DNA from 4 places in the Janthinobacterium sp. 61 genome. Region 3 is predicted to be linked to each of the others. Evidence: predicted binding sites of a transcription regulator. Region 3 holds the regulator's gene; each other region holds the start of a gene.
The links. Region 3 encodes FNR, which switches genes on or off when oxygen is low (the NO sensors DNR and NnrR bind a similar motif). Its sites were predicted from a motif close to TTGATNNNNATCAA; they were not measured.
Positions count from the first base shown of each region.

Region 1: the regulator FNR is predicted to act here: its motif matches at 1,934-1,947, upstream of nirK (copper-containing nitrite reductase).
Region 2: the regulator FNR is predicted to act here: its motif matches at 2,867-2,880, upstream of paaA (1,2-phenylacetyl-CoA epoxidase subunit PaaA).
Region 4: the regulator FNR is predicted to act here: its motif matches at 1,435-1,448, upstream of CLU92_RS13350 (universal stress protein).

Region 1 is NZ_PJMQ01000001.1:3,642,270-3,646,638, reverse strand. Features, by position in the region: gene CLU92_RS16650 (cytochrome c) at 1-151, shown strand, start outside; gene norR (nitric oxide reductase transcriptional regulator NorR) at 306-1,865, opposite strand; gene nirK (copper-containing nitrite reductase) at 2,016-3,503, shown strand; gene ytfE (iron-sulfur cluster repair protein YtfE) at 3,534-4,211, shown strand; gene CLU92_RS16630 (nitric-oxide reductase large subunit) at 4,226-4,369, shown strand, end outside.
Region 2 is NZ_PJMQ01000001.1:3,731,361-3,735,729, reverse strand. Features, by position in the region: gene CLU92_RS17015 (M14-type cytosolic carboxypeptidase) at 135-1,259, opposite strand; gene CLU92_RS17010 (hypothetical protein) at 1,401-1,652, shown strand; gene paaX (phenylacetic acid degradation operon negative regulatory protein PaaX) at 1,768-2,697, opposite strand; gene paaA (1,2-phenylacetyl-CoA epoxidase subunit PaaA) at 2,964-3,953, shown strand; gene paaB (1,2-phenylacetyl-CoA epoxidase subunit PaaB) at 3,982-4,266, shown strand; gene paaC (1,2-phenylacetyl-CoA epoxidase subunit PaaC) at 4,281-4,369, shown strand, end outside.
Region 3 is NZ_PJMQ01000001.1:4,397,441-4,401,809, reverse strand. Features, by position in the region: gene CLU92_RS19925 (response regulator) at 1-865, opposite strand, end outside; gene fnr (fumarate/nitrate reduction transcriptional regulator Fnr) at 1,105-1,863, shown strand; gene CLU92_RS19915 (FixH family protein) at 1,867-2,391, opposite strand; gene ccoG (cytochrome c oxidase accessory protein CcoG) at 2,446-3,828, opposite strand; gene ccoP (cytochrome-c oxidase, cbb3-type subunit III) at 3,833-4,369, opposite strand, start outside.
Region 4 is NZ_PJMQ01000001.1:2,911,360-2,915,728, forward strand. Features, by position in the region: gene CLU92_RS13340 (chemotaxis protein CheA) at 1-205, opposite strand, end outside; gene CLU92_RS13345 (protein phosphatase CheZ) at 205-1,062, opposite strand; gene CLU92_RS13350 (universal stress protein) at 1,530-1,997, shown strand; gene CLU92_RS13355 (response regulator transcription factor) at 2,157-2,801, shown strand; gene CLU92_RS13360 (Crp/Fnr family transcriptional regulator) at 3,132-3,938, shown strand; gene hemP (hemin uptake protein HemP) at 4,180-4,369, shown strand, end outside.

The sequences.
Region 1 (4,369 bases), 760 kb from region 3:
CGCCTTGACGGCGTATAAACGGGGCGACAAGGCCAATGGCCGCAATAACGCCATCATGACGGGCCAGGTGAAACCGCTGAGCAACCAGGACATCAAGGACCTGGCCGCCTATCTGCACAGCTTGCCGACCACCCTGGTCATTCACCGCTGAGCGGTATCGCCGGATACATTCGTTTTTCTCACACCTGACAAAACCGTAGCGAGCGGCGCTGAGTTATGGTCGAAATGCGTGGCTGTGCGAATGCACGGTGACGCCGAGGCAGTGAGCATCGGCGGCCGCAAATCATGACGCGCAGTAGGTTTGCCTAGTTGTTCTTCAGTCCCACCCGGCGCGCCAGCTTGTGCAAGTTGCTGGCGTCCAGTCCCAGCTGGCGCGCGGCGGCGGCCCAGTTATCCTGATGCAGGAGCAGCGCTTGCCGGATGGCCTGGCGCTGGCTCGCTTCCACGATCTGATGCATGGACAGCAGCGGCGCCGCCGGCGTGCCGCACGCGCCTGGCACTGGCGGCAGCGTGTCCGTACCGGCTGGCGTCTCCAGCGCATCGAGGTCGAGCATATCCGTTTCCAGGGTCACGATGTCCTTGCGGTCCGCGCCGCGGATCACCGCTTTCAGCGCGGCCCGGCTGATCACATGTTCGAGTTCGCGCACATTGCCCGGCCAGCGGTAATGGCATAAGGCGTTTTCCGCTGCGGCGGACAGGCGCAGGCTGCGCAGCCCCAGGCGCGCGCGGTTGAGCTCAAGGAAACCGCCGGCCAGCAGCAGCACGTCATTGCCCCGCTCGCGCAGCGGCGGAATCTGCACCGGATACACGGACAAACGGTGATACAGGTCGGCGCGGAACGAGCCGTCGCGCACATGCTCGCGCAGGCTGCGGTTGGTGGCGGCGATCACCCGCACGTTGACCCGGCGCGGCCGGTCCGCGCCCAGGCGCTGGATTTCGCCATTTTGCAAGGTGCGCAGCAGCTTGGCCTGTATCGACAGCGGCAACTCTCCCACTTCATCGAGAAACAGGGTGCCCCCTTCGGCCGCCTCGAAACGCCCGGGCCGGTCGCTGACGGCACCGGAAAACGCGCCCCGCACATGGCCGAACAATTCGCTTTCTGCCAGGGATTCGGGCAAGGCCGCACAATTGACGTGGATCAGGGGCTTGCCGGCGCGACGCGACAGCCGGTGCAGGCGGTGTGCACACAGTTCCTTGCCGACACCCGTCTCGCCCAGCAGCAGCACGGGCAGGTCCGATTCGGCGACCACCTGCAGCTCGTGCAGCAGCTGCATGATGGCGCTGCTCTGGCCCACGAAGTCGTGTTCCTCGCGCGGCGCTTGCGCGTCGGCCAGCATGGCGCCGCCCGACAGGCGCAGGGCGCGGATTTCCGTCTCCAGGCGGGTCACGCGCACGGCCGCTTCGATGGCGCAGGCCAGCTCGCCCAGGTCGCGCTGCGCGCGCGCGTCGAAGGTGCCCACCTGTAGCGCGTCGAGCGTAATCACGCCCCAGCGTTCGCCTTCCAGGTCCAGCGCCATGCCCATGCAGTCGTGCACGGGCAGCGGCTCGCCCGCCCGCTCGGCGATCAGGCCATCGTAGGGATCGGGCAGGGAGCTGTCGTGATGAAAGCACAGCACGCCGCGCCGCTGCAGGATGGCGGCCAGGCGCGGGTGGTCGGCGACGGCGAACCGGCGTCCCAGCGCGTCGCTGGCCAGGCCGGCCATCGCCACGGGGCGCAGGTGCTCGCCATCGAGCTTGAGCAAGGCCACGGCCTCGCAGCCGAAGTGCGCGCGCAGGCTGCCTACCAGGCGCTGCAGGCGCACGGCCACGGGCAGGTCGGCGACCAGATCGGTGAGTAGCAGCAGGTGGATGGCGGTGGTGGTCATAAGTACCATGCAGGGTACAAGGAACCACGGCAAACATGGGTCATTACGACCCTGCATTTTTCAAATCGTTGATTTAAAACAAGTTTTTCCTGGCACACGGTTTGCCTAGACAAGAGTGCCGAACCGGCATACAAGACCAAGGAAAGCTTGATGAAAACGACTCCCTCCCTCCGCGCCATTGCCGCCGCCGTCTGCGTCCTGGCCATGCCCCTGTCCGTGCCAGCACAGGCGAGCCTGCCGGCCAGCGCTGCCGCTACTGCGGCCAAACCTCCTGCCGCCGCCGCGCTCAAGCGCTATGAACTGCAAACCAATATCGTCGATGGCAAGATGGTATTCATCGATGCCAAGGGCCAGGTCAATCCCGTGCTGGCGGCGAACGTGGGCGACACGGTCGAACTGGTGCTGAAAAGCGGCGAAGGCGCCGAGCACGATCTGCTGATCCCGGAACTCAACGTGGCATCCGCCAAATTCAGCGCCAGTAGCGGCAGCACCAGCGTGCGCTTCAAGGTCACGCGCGCCGGCACGTTCACCTATTACTGCTCGATCCCCGGCCACCGCCAGATCGGCATGGAAGGCAAGCTGGAAGTGAGCGGGACGTCGCAGGCCGAAGCCGGAGCACCGAAGGCTGCTGGCGCCGGCAGCGCGGCCAACGAGTCCAGCCAGGCCGCCGCGCTGGCCCTGTACACGCCCGCGCCGTCGCCGATGCGCGGTCCCGATCCCTCGGCTGTCAGCGTGGCGGCCAACCCGGCCTCCGTGCCGGCCGCCATCGGCGCGCGCGCGCCGCAGTTGCTCAAGTACCGCATGGAGACGGTGGAGCTGCCGGGCAAGCTCGATGACGGCACCAGTTTTACTTACTGGACCTTCAACCGGCAAGTGCCCGGTCCGATGCTGCGCGCCAAGGTGGGCGACACGGTGGAACTGACCCTGTTCAATGCGAAGGACAGCAAGATGATCCACTCGATCGACCTGCACGCGGTGACGGGCGGCCATGGCGGCGGACAGCATACGCAGGTGGCGCCAGGGCAGGAAAAAACGGTCACCTTCAAGGCGCTCAATCCTGGCCTGTATGTGTACCACTGCGCTACGCCCCTGGTGCCTCAGCATATCGCGGCCGGCATGTACGGCATGATCCTGATCGAACCGGAAGGCGGCCTGTCCAAAGTGGACCGCGAGTATTACGTGATGCAGGGCGAAATGTACACGGGCCGTCCGCACGGCGCGCCCGTGCACCAGGAACCTAACCTGGAAAAAATGGCCAATGAACTGCCCGACTATTACGTCTTCAATGGCGAAGTAGGCGCCCTGAGCAAGACGCACAAATTGCAGGCGAAGGTCGGCGAGACGGTGCGCATCTATTTCGGCGTGGGCGGCCCGAACAAGATTTCATCCTTCCACATCATCGGCGAGATCTTCGACAAGGTATATAGCGAAGGCTCCATCAGCAGCCCGAAACACGACGTGCAAACCACCCTCGTGGCACCGGGCGGCGCGACCATCGTCGAACTCAAGGTACAGCACCCGGGCAGCTATCTGCTGGTCGACCATGCGCTGTCGCGCGCCGGCAAGGGCGCCGTTGGCGTGCTGGAAGTGACGGGCGAGCCCGTACCGGGCGTCTACCACGCGGGCGCCGTGCAATAAACCACCCCCATTCATCATCAAGGAACTGTTATGGAAATGATCGACCTATCCCTGGGCCAGCTGGCCCGCCGCATCCCTGGCGCCACGCGCCTGTTCGATGCCCACCGCCTGGATTTTTGCTGCGGCGGCAACAAGACCCTGCGCGCGGCGGCCGAAGCGGCCGGCGTGGACACGGCGCCCATCGTCGAGGAACTGCAAGTGCTGGCAGCACGCGCCGATACCGGTGGCGAGCGTGACTGGCAGGAAGCCCCGGCCACCGAGCTGGTGGAGCATATCCTGGTGCGCTACCACGCCGTGCACCGCGAGCAGCTGCCAGAGCTGATACGCCTGGCACGCAAGGTCGAGCAGGTGCATGGCGACCGCGCCGACTGTCCGCACGGGCTGGCAGAACATCTGTCGGCCATGGCGCAGGAGCTGGAAAGCCATATGCGCAAGGAAGAGGACGTGCTGTTCCCCATGATCGTGCGCGGCCATGGCCCCCGGGCCGGCGCGCCCATCAACGTGATGCGCATGGAGCATGACGACCATGGTGTGGCCTTGCGCGCCATGGAGGCAATGACGAACGATATCACCGCGCCAGCCGGCGCCTGCACCACCTGGCGCGCGCTCTACACGGGCCTGCGTACCTTCCGTGCAGACTTGATGGCGCACATTCATACCGAAAACAATATCCTGTTCGAGCGCTTTGCGCCGGCCGTGGTGCACTGACAAAGGAAAGACCCATGGGTCCCTACAAAAAACTCTGGTTTACACTGATCGGTGTGCTGATCGTGACGTTTTCGCTGCTCGGCTACTACGGTGTCGAAGTTTACCGGCAGGCACCGCCCATCCCCGCGCAAGTGCTGGCGCAAGATGGCCGGCAACTG
Region 2 (4,369 bases), 670 kb from region 3:
CGTTCGTATAAAAATACGTTTTATCCGCAACGCAAGCCGCGCGTTGCGCGCTGGCATAAAAATACCCCGGCGTGCGGGGCATGGTGTCAAACAGGCAGGACGCCAGCCCTTGCGGGCCGGTTCGCTGCAAGCGCTCAGGCGCGCAGGCTGGCCAGAATAGGCTGCAAGACGGCGGCGCCCAGGGCGGCGCTGCGCGCGCCGCTCCAACCCGTTTGCGCGTCGGGATCGTTGGCATTGTCCTTGAACGGCAATTCCAGGGTCAGCGACAGGCAACCGAAGGCGTGCGTGATGTGGGGCGAACCCATGGTCAGCACTTCCGGCGTGAACGGGCCGTCTTCATAGCCGTGCTCATCCTGGAAGTCGGGACTGGCCACCTTGAAGTCGGCGATGAAGCGGTCTTGCTCGGCTTTTTGTGCCGGCGTGAAATTCTCCAGCGCATCGCTGCCGGCGACGAAGACGTAAGGCAAGCCTTCGTCGCCATGCACGTCGAGGAACAGATCGCAGCCGATTTCATGCATTTTCTGTTTCACCAGGAACACTTCCGGGCTGCGTTCCATCGTCGGCGTCATCCATTCGCGGTTCAGGTTGGCGCCGGCCGCGTTGGTGCGCAGGTTGCCATGCACGGAACCGTCCGGGTTCATGTTCGGCACCACGTAGAAGACGGCATCTTGCAGGCACTGGCGGGCAAAGGGATTGGCCTGGTCCAGCAATGCTTCAAGCATGCCTTCGACAAACCATTCTGCCATCGTTTCACCTGGATGCTGGCGCGCGATGACCCAGACTTTTTTCTCGGCATCGGCGTCGCCGACCACCAGCAGATTCATGTCACGGCCTTCCACGGTGCTGCCTAGGTCGATCAAGCGTACCAGCGGCGATGCTTGCGCGCTGTCGATCAGGGCCAGGTGGCGGTCCCATGGGTACGGTTCGAAGTAGGCGTAATACACGCTTTCCTCTTCCGGCGTGTGTTCGATGGTCATCACCGTGCCGTCAAAGCTGGTTGGCACGCGGAACCAGGTTTCGCGGTCATAGCTGGCCACGGCCTGGTAGTCTTTCCAGCCGTCCGGGTAAGCCGACTTGCCTGCATTCATGAAGCGGATCGTGCACGCTTCGCCTTGCGCGCCTTGCAGGCGGAAATAAAACCACTGCGTGATGTCGGCGTGGGAATCCTTGCGGATGTTCAGCTCGATGGATTGGGCATCGTCGGCGCGCAGCACCTCGATCGCGCCGGCGTCGAATTGCTGGCTGATTTTAATGGTCATGAGTGTTCCTGATAAAAACGTATGGGTTTTGCATCGTGTGCAATGGCGCGATGATACCTGTTTTGCGGTGGCCTTTGTGCTGGCGCAAACGATGACGGATGTACTTGGCTAAGGTGGAAGCTCCAACACGGGGAGAGCATCATGGATGACAACGGCAAACATTTACGCGAACTGGAAAAGAAAGTCAGCGCCCTCAGCGACGCCCTGGCGCACCTGGGCAAGGGAACGACCTTGCAGGAATTGCTGCGCATCCTGCGTTTTCCCGGCTATACGACACCGGCCGAATTCACCTTCAATGCCGCCATTCTCGACACCATGCTGGTGCAGGCCAATGCGCTGGAAAAGCTGGGGCAGGATTTGTTGGCGGGGGCCAAGCAGGTCGTCGCCAAGTAATGAAAGTTTGATAACGACGCTTGCTGAACGCCTGAAAAATGTTCAGGGCAAGGCGCGGGGCCGCAGGCAGTACGAACGTACGCCCAGGCCCTGCAACGCCGCCATGGACGTTTTGTCAGGTGTTCAGGCCGCCGAAACGTTCGTAGAACCAGGGCTCCACGTCTGGCGCGTGCTCATCCTCGCGCCGTAATGTGGCCAGGATATGGTCTTCGGCCGCCGCATAGGTGAGGCGGTACAGGTCGCGCGCCAGCGCATAGGCTTGCGTGCCGGGCCACGGTTCGGGCAGCAGTTCAACGGGCAGTTGCGGATCGTGTAACTGCACGCGGCGGTAGGCGTGCGTCAACAGCGAGCGGATGACGAAGGCTTGCTCGGCATCGAACACGGGCTCTTCTTGTAGCAGGGTCAGCAGCGGCTGGAAGCTGGCGATGAATTTTTCGTAGCCGGCCATCACTTCCGACAAGTCCCAGCATTCTCCCACCATGTCGCGCAGGGGCCGTGTGCTGACATCCGGCAACTCCGTAGTGTGGCAGACATACAGCTTGCCTTGTACGTCGTTGCGCACGAGGATGTCTTCCAGCGCCTCCGAGTTGCTGGCCGGATGGCCAAAGATGCCGGGAGAGATCAATCCATAGCCAGCCCACAATAATTCCTTGCGCAGCGCCCCCCGCTCGGCGGCGCCGATGCTTCCGGCCGGCCCGATCACCAGGGTCCAGCTGCCATCCCAGTGCACGACCAGTGGCGCATAGATGCGGCGATAAGCGCGCTCAAAGCGGACCAGCGCCTCCGGGCGTATCGTATAGGCGCTACGGCGGCCGTCGCGCTGCGAGCTGAGCCAGCCCTCCTGCGCAAGGCGGAACACGCTGGTGCGCAGCAGGCGGTCATTTACGCCAAATGGTGCCAGCAGGTCGATCAGACTGCCCAGCCAGATGGCGCCGCCGCGCGGCACGATGGCGTCGCCAAAAATGGTCATCACCAGGGACTTCGAGCGCGGTGGGTCGCTTTCCAGGAAATCGGCTATCCATGCCGTGCAGCGGGTGTTCTTCATGTGGTTCCGGTCTGGCCGTGTTGCGGTCGATTCAATAAAAGCAGCAGTTTACTTGGCTGTGCGGGTAGCGCGTCAATAATTTGCAGGAAGCGCTGGTGGCACTTCGCAGTGTTTTCTCATCAGCAATATCATACGCACAAAAAAGCCGCACAAGATACGAATTTTTAAAATGACTCACATCAAGTGTATGCAAATCGTTTTTTGTATCGTATTATCTGTTCATCGCACCGCATTGCTGCGCAAAATCAAGACATGGGAGACAGATCATGTACGCACAAATGGTTGAAACCGGCCTCAAGAACGTCCGTTCCATCGATGACATGGGGGCGGAAGAGCGCGCTTTTCAGGCGCGTATCGACGAAGGCATCAAGATCGAAGCCAAGGACTGGATGCCGGACGCTTACCGCAAGACCCTGATCCGCCAGATTTCGCAGCATGCGCATTCGGAAATCGTCGGTCAATTGCCCGAAGGTAACTGGGTCACGCGCGCACCGACCTTGAAACGCAAGTCCATCCTGCTGGCGAAGATTCAGGATGAAGCGGGTCACGGCCTGTACCTGTACAGCGCTGCCGAAACCCTGGGCGTGTCGCGCGACGATCTGCTTGCTGCCTTGCACTCGGGCAAAGCCAAGTATTCCAGCATCTTTAACTATCCCACCCTGTCGTGGGCCGACATGGGCGCCATCGGCTGGCTGGTCGACGGCTCTGCCATCATCAACCAGATTCCCCTCTGCCGCTGCTCGTATGGCCCGTATGCCCGTGCCATGATCCGCGTCTGCAAGGAAGAATCATTCCATGCCCGCCAGGGCTACGACATCATGATGTCACTGTGCAAGGGCACGCCAGAACAGAAAGCCATGGCACAGGATGCGCTGAACCGCTGGTGGTGGCCGTCCTTGATGATGTTCGGTCCGTCCGACGCCGCCTCCGTCAACAGCGCCCAATCGGCGCAATGGCGCATCAAGCTGTTCTCGAATGATGAATTGCGCCAGCGCATGGTCGACCAGACCGTGCCGCAAATCGAGTACCTGGGCTTGACCGTGCCCGATCCCGACCTGAAGTTCAATGCGGAGACGGGCCACTATGAATTTGGCGAAATCGACTGGTCCGAGTTCAACAATGTCCTGAAGGGCAATGGCCCGTGCAACCGCGAGCGCCTGCAAACGCGGGTCAAGGCGTATGAAGACGGTGCATGGTTCCGCGATGCCTTGCTCGCGTATGCAGACAAACAAGCCGCAGTCAAAGCGGCAGCGTAAATACATAAGACAGATAGGGGAGAGCAACATGAGCAAAGAATGGCCATTGTGGGAAGTTTTCATCCGCAGCCAGCACGGCCTGGCGCACAAGCATGTGGGCAGCCTGCACGCCTCCGACGCCACCATGGCGGTCAACCATGCGCGCGACGTCTACACGCGCCGCAATGAAGGCGTAAGCATCTGGGTGGTGCGCGCGGCCGACATCGTGGCCAGCAGCCCCGGCGACAAGGGTGCCCTGTTCGAGCCGTCGAACAGCAAGGTGTACCGCCATCCCACCTTCTTCCCGATGCCGGAAGAAGTCAAGAACCTGTGATGGGAGCGCTTGCAATGGATGACAAAGTCAATTACCTCTTGCGCCTGGGCGACAATGCCCTGATTCTCAGCCAGCAGTTGTCGCAGCTGTGCGGCAAGGGTCC
Region 3 (4,369 bases):
GCACCAGCCGGTACAGCACGCCATCAAACGGTTCGAAGGCGTCCTCGATGGGTAGCGAGGCGGCCAGCAGCCAGTTCACCGATTTCAGGCGCTTGAAGCTGTTGACGGCCGTGATGCCGCGGCTGTTGGTGCTGACCATGCTGCCTTCGCCATCGTCCTTCAGCATCTGGGTGGTCGTCAGGTTGGCGTTCGGCTGGCGCGGCTGCAGCAAACGGCTGGTATCGGGGTGCAGCACGTAGCGCGGCACGGCGCCGCGCGTGAGAATGAAGTAATAGCCGCTCTTGCCGATCTTTTCCGAGCGCAGGCGCCCCAGCAGGTTGTCCTTGTACAGGCGCAGCACGCCGATCACCACACCGGCCACCTGGCCATCGGCGGTGAGCACGGGCGCCACCATCTGCACGATGGGCATGCCGCTCGATTTGCCCAGCATCGGCTCGGTGATCATGGGCTGACGTGTACGCAGGACGGTCTGGAAATACTCGCGCTCGGCAACGTTGATGCCGGCGCGGCCCGTGACCAGCGGCATGTCGGCCACGATGGCGCCTTGCGCATCGAGCACCAGCACGTCGTCGAACAGCACCAGCATCGAGCGGCGCGCATAGTATTCGCGCAGCTTGGCGGGTTGGGCGATCAATTCCGGCGGCTGCTGCCTGGCCGTCAGGGTGACGATTTGCAGCAGCATGCCCAGCTTGTCGTCGAGCTCGGCGGCGGTGCGGGTGATCAGGGCAGATTGCTGGCTCAGCAGTACTCGCGTGAAGTCAGCGCGCATGTGCTGCAACTGGATCATGGTGACCAGTGCGATCATGGCGATCGAGGTCAGGCTGGTGGCCAAGGCGACTTTTGCTTTGATGCCGAGAGGCTTCATGATTTCCTTTTCAGTACCGGGCGGCACAGGCGGCAGATAATGCTGTCAGGAATTTTCCTATCAATACATCAACTTGGCAAGCGGTGCCGCGCAAATTGCCCTCGCTGCAAGGGCTTTTGACGATGTTGCCATATAATTAAAGTCAGAACGTCGTTTATTCAGCGCAATTGCGGTGAAATTGGCACACGGCAACCGTGTATGCAGTAAACTCGGTATTGCATTTTCTAAAAGGTACCGACATGACTGAAGCGCTCCTCACTCCCACCTTGCCCACAGTGACCGTGGAAGCGTTGCGTGCGCGATGCTCGACCTGCAGCATGCATCAATTGTGCCTGCCGATGGGCCTCGATGTGGGCGACATGGACAGGCTGGATCAGATCATCGGTCGCCGCCGCAAGATCGTGCGCGGCGCCTCGCTGTTCCGCATCGGCGACTCGTTCCAGAACCTGTACGCGATCCGCCTGGGGCACTTCAAGACGTACCAGATCAATCCGGGTGGCGAAGAGCAGGTGACGGGCTTCCAGATGGCAGGAGAACTGCTGGGCATGGACGCCATCAGCGCCGACCGCCACCACTGTAATGCGGTGGCGCTGGAAGACAGCGAAGTGTGTGAAATCCCGTTTTCCAGCCTGGAACAATTGCTGGGCAGTATGCCTACCCTGCTGCGCCATTTCCACCGGATGATGAGCCAGGAAATCACGCGCGAGCAAAGCGTCATGCTGTTGCTGGGCAATATGCAGGCGACACAGCGCTTTGCCGCCTTCATCGTCAACCTGGCCTCGCGCTATGAGGCGCGCGGCTATTCGGGCAGCAATTTCCAGCTGCGCATGTCGCGCGAGGAAATCGGCAACTACCTGGGCCTGACCATCGAAAGCGTCAGCCGCTTATTGTCGAAATTCAAGAAGGAAGGCTGGCTGCGCGTCTCCAACCGCGAGATCGAGATCTTGCAGCCGGCCAAGTTGAAGGCCATTACGGCCGGTACGGACGTCTGCAAGTAAGTCTTACAGCTCTTCATCCGCGTGCAGCGCGATGCTGCGCTGCAGCGGCCAGGTCCAGATGCCGGACAGGCGCCACTCGCGTTTGTCGTTTTCCACCAGCACTTGCCAGCGGCTGCGCTCGAGCATCGGCAGCGCTACCGAGAAGTTGCCCGCCGCATCGGGCTGCACCAGCAGCTTGATATCTTTTTCCGGCAAGGTCGCATGCGCCAGATGCAGCTGCAGCGGACCCTGGTAAGCCTTGCCGAAGCTGTGCACGGAGCCACTGAGGCGCGCTGACGCCACGTCATACGACAGGCTGGTATCCATCGCCAGGTCGCTGGCGACAGTATCGCGCCGCAAGTCCTGGTTGATCGCCTTTCCCTGCTTGTAGTAATCGCCCACCACCAGCGCATCAGGCTGCGTAAACGCGATATAGCCCATGAAGCTGCCGACGACCACGGACAGGCCGGGACCGATCATCAGCAGCCATGGCCAGCGATGCTTGTACCACGGGGCAACGGGGGCTTGCAGCTTGAGACTGTCGGACATGATATTTCTCCTGTTTAATCGGCCAATCCCCATCCGGGGACTGGCCTTCCTACATTAGCGCGGTACGATGAATACCGCGCTTTCACGCACATGCAACGATGGGTCGTCCAGCGAGTGCAATTCGATCGCAATCTTGTTCGAGCCCTTCTCGCCCACGCCGTGCGGCACGCGCAGGCGGATCGGCCAGCCCAGCGTTTCCGTCGGCTGCAAGGTTACTTCTTCGCGCGTCAGCAAGGTCAGGCCCGGCAAGCCGGAAGCGCTGATTTTAAAATGCTGGGTTTGCTCCGAGGTGTTCATGATCTGCAAGCGGTAAACGTTTTCGATCATGCCGTCTTCCACTTCGCGTCCCATCGAACCGCGGTCGCGGATCACGTCCATTTTCAGGGGCGTGCGCAGGGCCAGCGAGGTACACACGGCGATGATGATCAGGGCCAGGATGGAAGTGTAGATCAGCACGCGCGGGCGCATGGCGCGCTGGCGGATCTGCTTCGAACTGAAGTTGTTTTCCATCGCATGGTCGGTACTGTAGCGTACCAGTCCCCGCGGCCGGTCGACCTTGTCCATCACGCTGTTGCAGGCGTCGACGCAGGCGGCGCAGCCGATGCATTCATACTGCAGGCCGTTGCGGATATCGATGCCGGTCGGACACACTTGTACGCACAGGGTGCAGTCGATGCAGTCGCCCAGCTTGTCGTTGTTGCCGGCCTTCTTGCTGATGGCGCCACGCGGTTCGCCGCGCTTGGCATCGTAAGTGATGATCAGGGTGTCCTGGTCAAACATGGCGCTCTGGAAGCGCGCGTAGGGGCACATGTATTTGCACACCTGCTCGCGCAGCCAGCCCGCGTTGCCGTAGGTTGCCAGGCTGTAGAACAAGACCCAGAACCATTCCCAGGGACCGAAATTGAGGGTGGTCACCTCGCGCGCCAGTTCCTTGATCGGCGTGAAATAGCCGACAAAGGTAAAGCCCGTCCACAGGGCGATGGCGCCCCATGCCAGGTGCTTGGCCGTTTTCTTGAAAGCCTTGCGCACGGAGGGTCCCTGCTTGTCGAGGGCCATGCGCGCGCTGCGCGTGCCCTCGATGCGGCGTTCGACCCACAGGAAGATTTCCGTGTATACCGTTTGCGGGCAAGAGAACCCGCACCACACCCGCCCGGCGATGGCCGTGACGAGGAACAACAAATACGCACAGATGATCAGCAGGGCCGCCAGATAGATGAAATCCTGGGGCCACAGCACGACGCCGAAAATGTAGAACTTGCGCGTGGTCAAATCGAACAGCAGGGCTTGCCTGCCATTCCAGGTCAACCACGGCAAGCCGTAGAACGCCAGCTGGGTAAGCCATACGCATACCCATCGCCAGGTAGCGTAGCGTCCTTTGGCCTCGCGAGGGTAGATTTGCTCGCGGGCCGCATACATCTTGATGACTTGAGGTTCCATTACGTCATTTCACGGGCGTCTGGGGATTCGACAGGCTCCAGACATACGCCGACAGCACGTGTACCTTGGACTCGCCGAGGAAATCGCTGAAGGCCGGCATGGTGTTGTTGCGTCCCTTGCGGATGGTTTCCATGATGGTATCGGCACTGCCGCCATACAGCCAGATCTTGTCCGTCAGGTTAGGCGAACCGAGCATCTGGTTACCCTTCGCATCGGCGCCGTGACAGGCCATGCAGGCGCCGAACTTGGCCTTGCCCAGCACGGATTTGACGGGATCCGAGGTCGAGCCGGATAGGCTCAGCACATAATGGGCCACGTTCTCGACATCCTTTTCGGAGCCCAGGGCGGCGCCCATCGGTGGCATTTGCCCATTGCGGCCATGCATGATGGTGGTCTTGATGATGTCGGGTTCACCGCCATACAGCCAGTCCTTGTCGGTCAGGTTGGGGAAGCCCTTGTTGCCGCGCGCATCCGAACCGTGGCATTGCGCGCAGTAGGTCAGGAACAAACGCTGGCCGATGGCATGCGCCTGCGGATCGGC
Region 4 (4,369 bases), 1.5 Mb from region 3:
ACAGGTTTTCCGTCAGATGGCAGGCCGCCACCAGTGCGGGCAGACCCATGAAGCCGGCCCCACCCTTGATGGTGTGGAAGGAACGAAACACGGCATTCAGTGTTTCCTTGTTGTCAGGATCACGCTCGAGGCGCAATAAGTGCTCTTCAACATTAACCGCAAGATCCATCGCCTCAACGACGAAATCCTTGAGCATATCGTCCATTAGAATCCCAAATCCGCAAGAAGGTCGTCTACATTATCCTGGTCCAGCGCCACCGACGGCACGGACGGGCCCTGCATCAGAGGCACCGGCTTCTGCGCCAGTTTTTCGCGCACTTCGGCCGGTGCGTTGTCGCGCAGCAGCTGGGCAAGCTCGTGCTCCACCGTCTTGGTGATGTTGACCACTTTTTTGATCAGCTGGCCCGTGATGTCCTGGAAGTCCTGCGCCATCATGATTTCCAGCAAGCGCGCTTTTTCTGCTTCCGTGGCCTCGGCAACGGCTTGCGCGAACTGGCGCGAATCGCCGGCCAGGGCCTTGAATTCTTCCAGGCTCAGCTTGCCGTCGAACAACGCCGTCCAGCGACTGTCCATGTCCTTGGCTTTCTTCGACAGCACATCTTGCGCCGGCATCCCTTCGTCGAGCGTATTCAGGACCTTGTTGGCGGCCTGTTCCGTCAGCGTGGCGACATATTCCAGGCGGTCCTGGGCGTCGACGATCTGCGACGACGCTTCCGTCAATGCCTTGTCGTAGCCCAGTTCGCGCAGCGAATCGTGCAGCAGGCGCACGATGCCACCCAGGCGTTCGAACATCGGCTTGTCGGACTGGTCGACCGGATCGGCCGCTTCGCCAGGCACGCCTGTAGCAGCCGCGGGGGGCGCTTCGGGTGCGGCGGCGACTGGCGCTTCCGCTGCGGCTGACGGCACGGCGGCGCTGGCCGACACCGAGTCGAACAGCGCGTCAAAATCGTCGTCCGCGATCACGGCTGCGGGCGCTGCGGCAGGCGCGGGCTTGGGAGCGGCCGCACTTTGCGCAGATACTTCATCGAATAATGCATCGAAATCATCAGCGGCGTTGGTCATATCCCTGCTTCTCCATAATTTGTCAAAATTCCGCCTGAACTGTGCGTTTTACAGACTGATACCCACAATTTCTCGATTAAGATGATTTGAGGCAATACCGCTGCGATGGTGCGAGTGTAGCAGGGCGCCGCCCTGTTGGTAAATCTCAAAACGCGCTTCCTGGTGCAAAGCAGGTCCACAAGAGCTTTTCCACCAGGAAATAAGTGTTCCTGCTGTTGTATTTTGAAATACTACCATTGGCGTGCGTGCAAGACCACGCGCCAGACAAGAAATCCTGCTCTCGGGTGCCTGCGCAACAGTACCCAATGGCTGTCGTTACGGCTCAAACACGATCTTTCTGCCAATGTTGTCTATACTGAAGGTGCAATAGTATTGATAATTATCAAGTCTTTACATGAATACCATGCTGCCGCCGCGTCTACAATAAGGGGCGTTGCGCGCGCTGAGTCACTGCCAAAGGACCTGCCATGTATAAGAAAATTCTGATCGCCACGGACGGCTCCGCCGTCTCCAACCTGACGGCCTGTGCTGGCGTTGCCTTTGCAGAGCAGATGCAAGCCGATATCCTTGCCGTGTACGTGGCGCCCGAATACCAGTACCCGGTGTACATCGAAATCATTCCACCAAGCTATCCCAGCGAGGAGGAATACCGCATCGCCATGCGCAAGGCGGGCGCCGACCACTGGCAGCCCATCCTCGACGCGGCCGCCAGGCGGGGCCTGGAAGCGACGGGCCTGACGGCCTTTTCCGACAGCCCGGCCCTGAAAATCGTGGAAGTGGCGCAATTGCAGAACTGCGACTTGATCTTCATGGGCTCGCATGGCCGCAGCGGCTGGGGACAATTGCTGCTCGGCAGCGTGACCAACAAAGTGCTGTCGCACTCGAAATTGCCGGTGCTCGTGCATAGGCTGATCAAGGAACCACCCTCCAAATAAGTGGTCACATGGCCACGGGGGCCGCCGCTGCCGGCATAGTAAGTAAAAGGCAAACTTGCGGCCATTTCGGTTAAAATGACAATGTTTCTCGTTTATTAATACCCGGCCGGCCGCCACGAGGCGGCCCGGGCACATTTCACGCCTCCTGATTGCGCGCCTATGATACGTATTGTGATTGCCGACGACCACACCATCATGCGAGAAGGATTGAAGCGCATCCTCGACGGCGCGCCGGACATCGACATCGTGGGCGAAGCCATCGACGGCTTCGAGGTACTCAACCACGTACGCCAGGGCGGCTTCGACCTGTTGCTGCTCGACCTGTCGATGCCGGGCCGCAGCGGCGTCGACCTGATCCGGCAAATCCGCAGCGAAGCGCCCAAGCTGGCCATCCTCATCCTCACCATGCACGAGGAAGAGCAATATGCGGTGCGCGCCATCCGCGCCGGCGCGCAAGGCTATCTGACCAAGGAAAGCGCGGGCACCCAGCTGGTGGGTGCCATCCACAAGGTGGCGTCGGGACGTCCCTACATCAGCGCCGAGGTGGCGGAGCAGCTCGTGCTCAACATCATGATGCCGAATGAAAGCTTGCTGCACAAACAGCTGTCGGACCGCGAGTTCGAAGTCTTTTCCCTGCTGGTGGCAGGCAAGTCTATCACGGAAATCGCCAACAATCTGCATCTGAGCGTGAAAACGGTGAGTACGCACAAGACGCGCATCATGCAAAAGATGGGCATGAGTTCGCTGTCAGAGATGGTTCAGTATGCCGTGGCACACCGTCTGCTGTCTCCCTTCAAGACCTGAACCTGCCCACGCGCGCCAACCCGTAGGAACAATCCTACATCAACTGCCACAGCTCCTACTGCCATATTCAGCCACCGCTGATATTAATTGCAGACGGTTGTTAGCATACTGAAACCAGTCATCAAGTTGCTGGGAAGTTATTTCATCACACAGCAAGTCTTCAGCGAATCGAGATTCACACGCCTGGACGCGCGCCGCCCTTTCCCTGCCCGCCGTCCTGTGCACCTTGTCATTCAACTCTGAACTACCTGTCACCAGGAGATGAACATGCTGTCCACGCAAACGCCTGAAACCCGCGCTGCCGCTCCATCACTGCCCCCCTCCTCTTCAATGGAAGCGGGGCGCCAGCGCCAGGGTCGGCTATGGTCGAACCTGAAGGAGGTGTGCGACCTGCTGCATATCTCCAGCGCCTGCACCATCGCCGCCGATGAACTGCTGTTCCAGCATGTGCAATTCAAGACTGGCCAGCGCGTGCACACCATCGGCCAGCCCTTCGACACTCTGTACATCGTCAATTCGGGCTTCCTGAAAACCGTACTCATCGACGAATTTGGCAATGAGCAGGTCCTCAGCTTTCCCATGAAGGGCGACATGCTGGGCGTCGACGGCATCCACTCGCGCCAGTACTCCTCGGAAGCAGTGGCCCTGTCCGACTGCGATCTGATCCTGCTGCCGTTCAAGAAATTGACGGCGCTGGGCAGAGTCCACCTGGAACTGGAAAATGTCATGTATGGCGTAATGAGCCGGGAACTGGTGCGCGAGCAAGCGATGATCGGCATGCTGGGCGCCCTCAGCGCAGAAGCCCGCGTGGCGCGCTTCCTCGTCTCGCTGGCCGAGCGCTTCGCGCAGATGGGCTACTCGAGCAAGCTGTTCAACCTGCGCATGACGCGCCATGAAATCGGCAGCTACCTGGGCCTGACCCTGGAAACGGTCAGCCGCACCCTGTCTGCCTTCAATGAAATCGGCCTGATCTCGGTCGACCAGCGCACCATCGGCATCAAGGACCCGGATGCCTTGAAAACCCTGCGCCGCCTGCCGCCCTCGCGCTCACGGGCCAAGCAGCTGGCCTCCGCCAAACTCAAGGCCAACACCACCGCAGCGGCCACCGCCTCCGCGCAATTGCTGGCCACCATTTAACGCCATCCCCACTCCTTCAAGCTTGGCACAGGCTTGACCCGGTCAAGGCGCGCACCGCCTTACCGGGTCTTTTTTGCTGCCGCGCCGCGCCTGCGGCCGCCTTTGCCCAGCGCTAACCTCCTCGCTGCCATCCCATCGTAAAAAAAGCGCGGATTGCACATAAATAAGCCTTGCTTTTCGGGCCACATTCAACAATAATGCAAATACGAATCATTCTCAACTGAGACAAAGAAAGCCCAACATGCAAAGCTCAAAACCAGCCTTGATCCAGGATGCCGCTAGCGCCCACGTCCGCCCTCCCGTCAGCACGGCGCAAGCGGCGCGGCGCATCACCAGCGAAGCGCTGCTGCAGCAGGGCCGCGAAGTGGAAATTGAGCACAGCGGCAAGATCTATCGCCTGCGCGTCACCCAATTGAACAAGCTGATCCTGA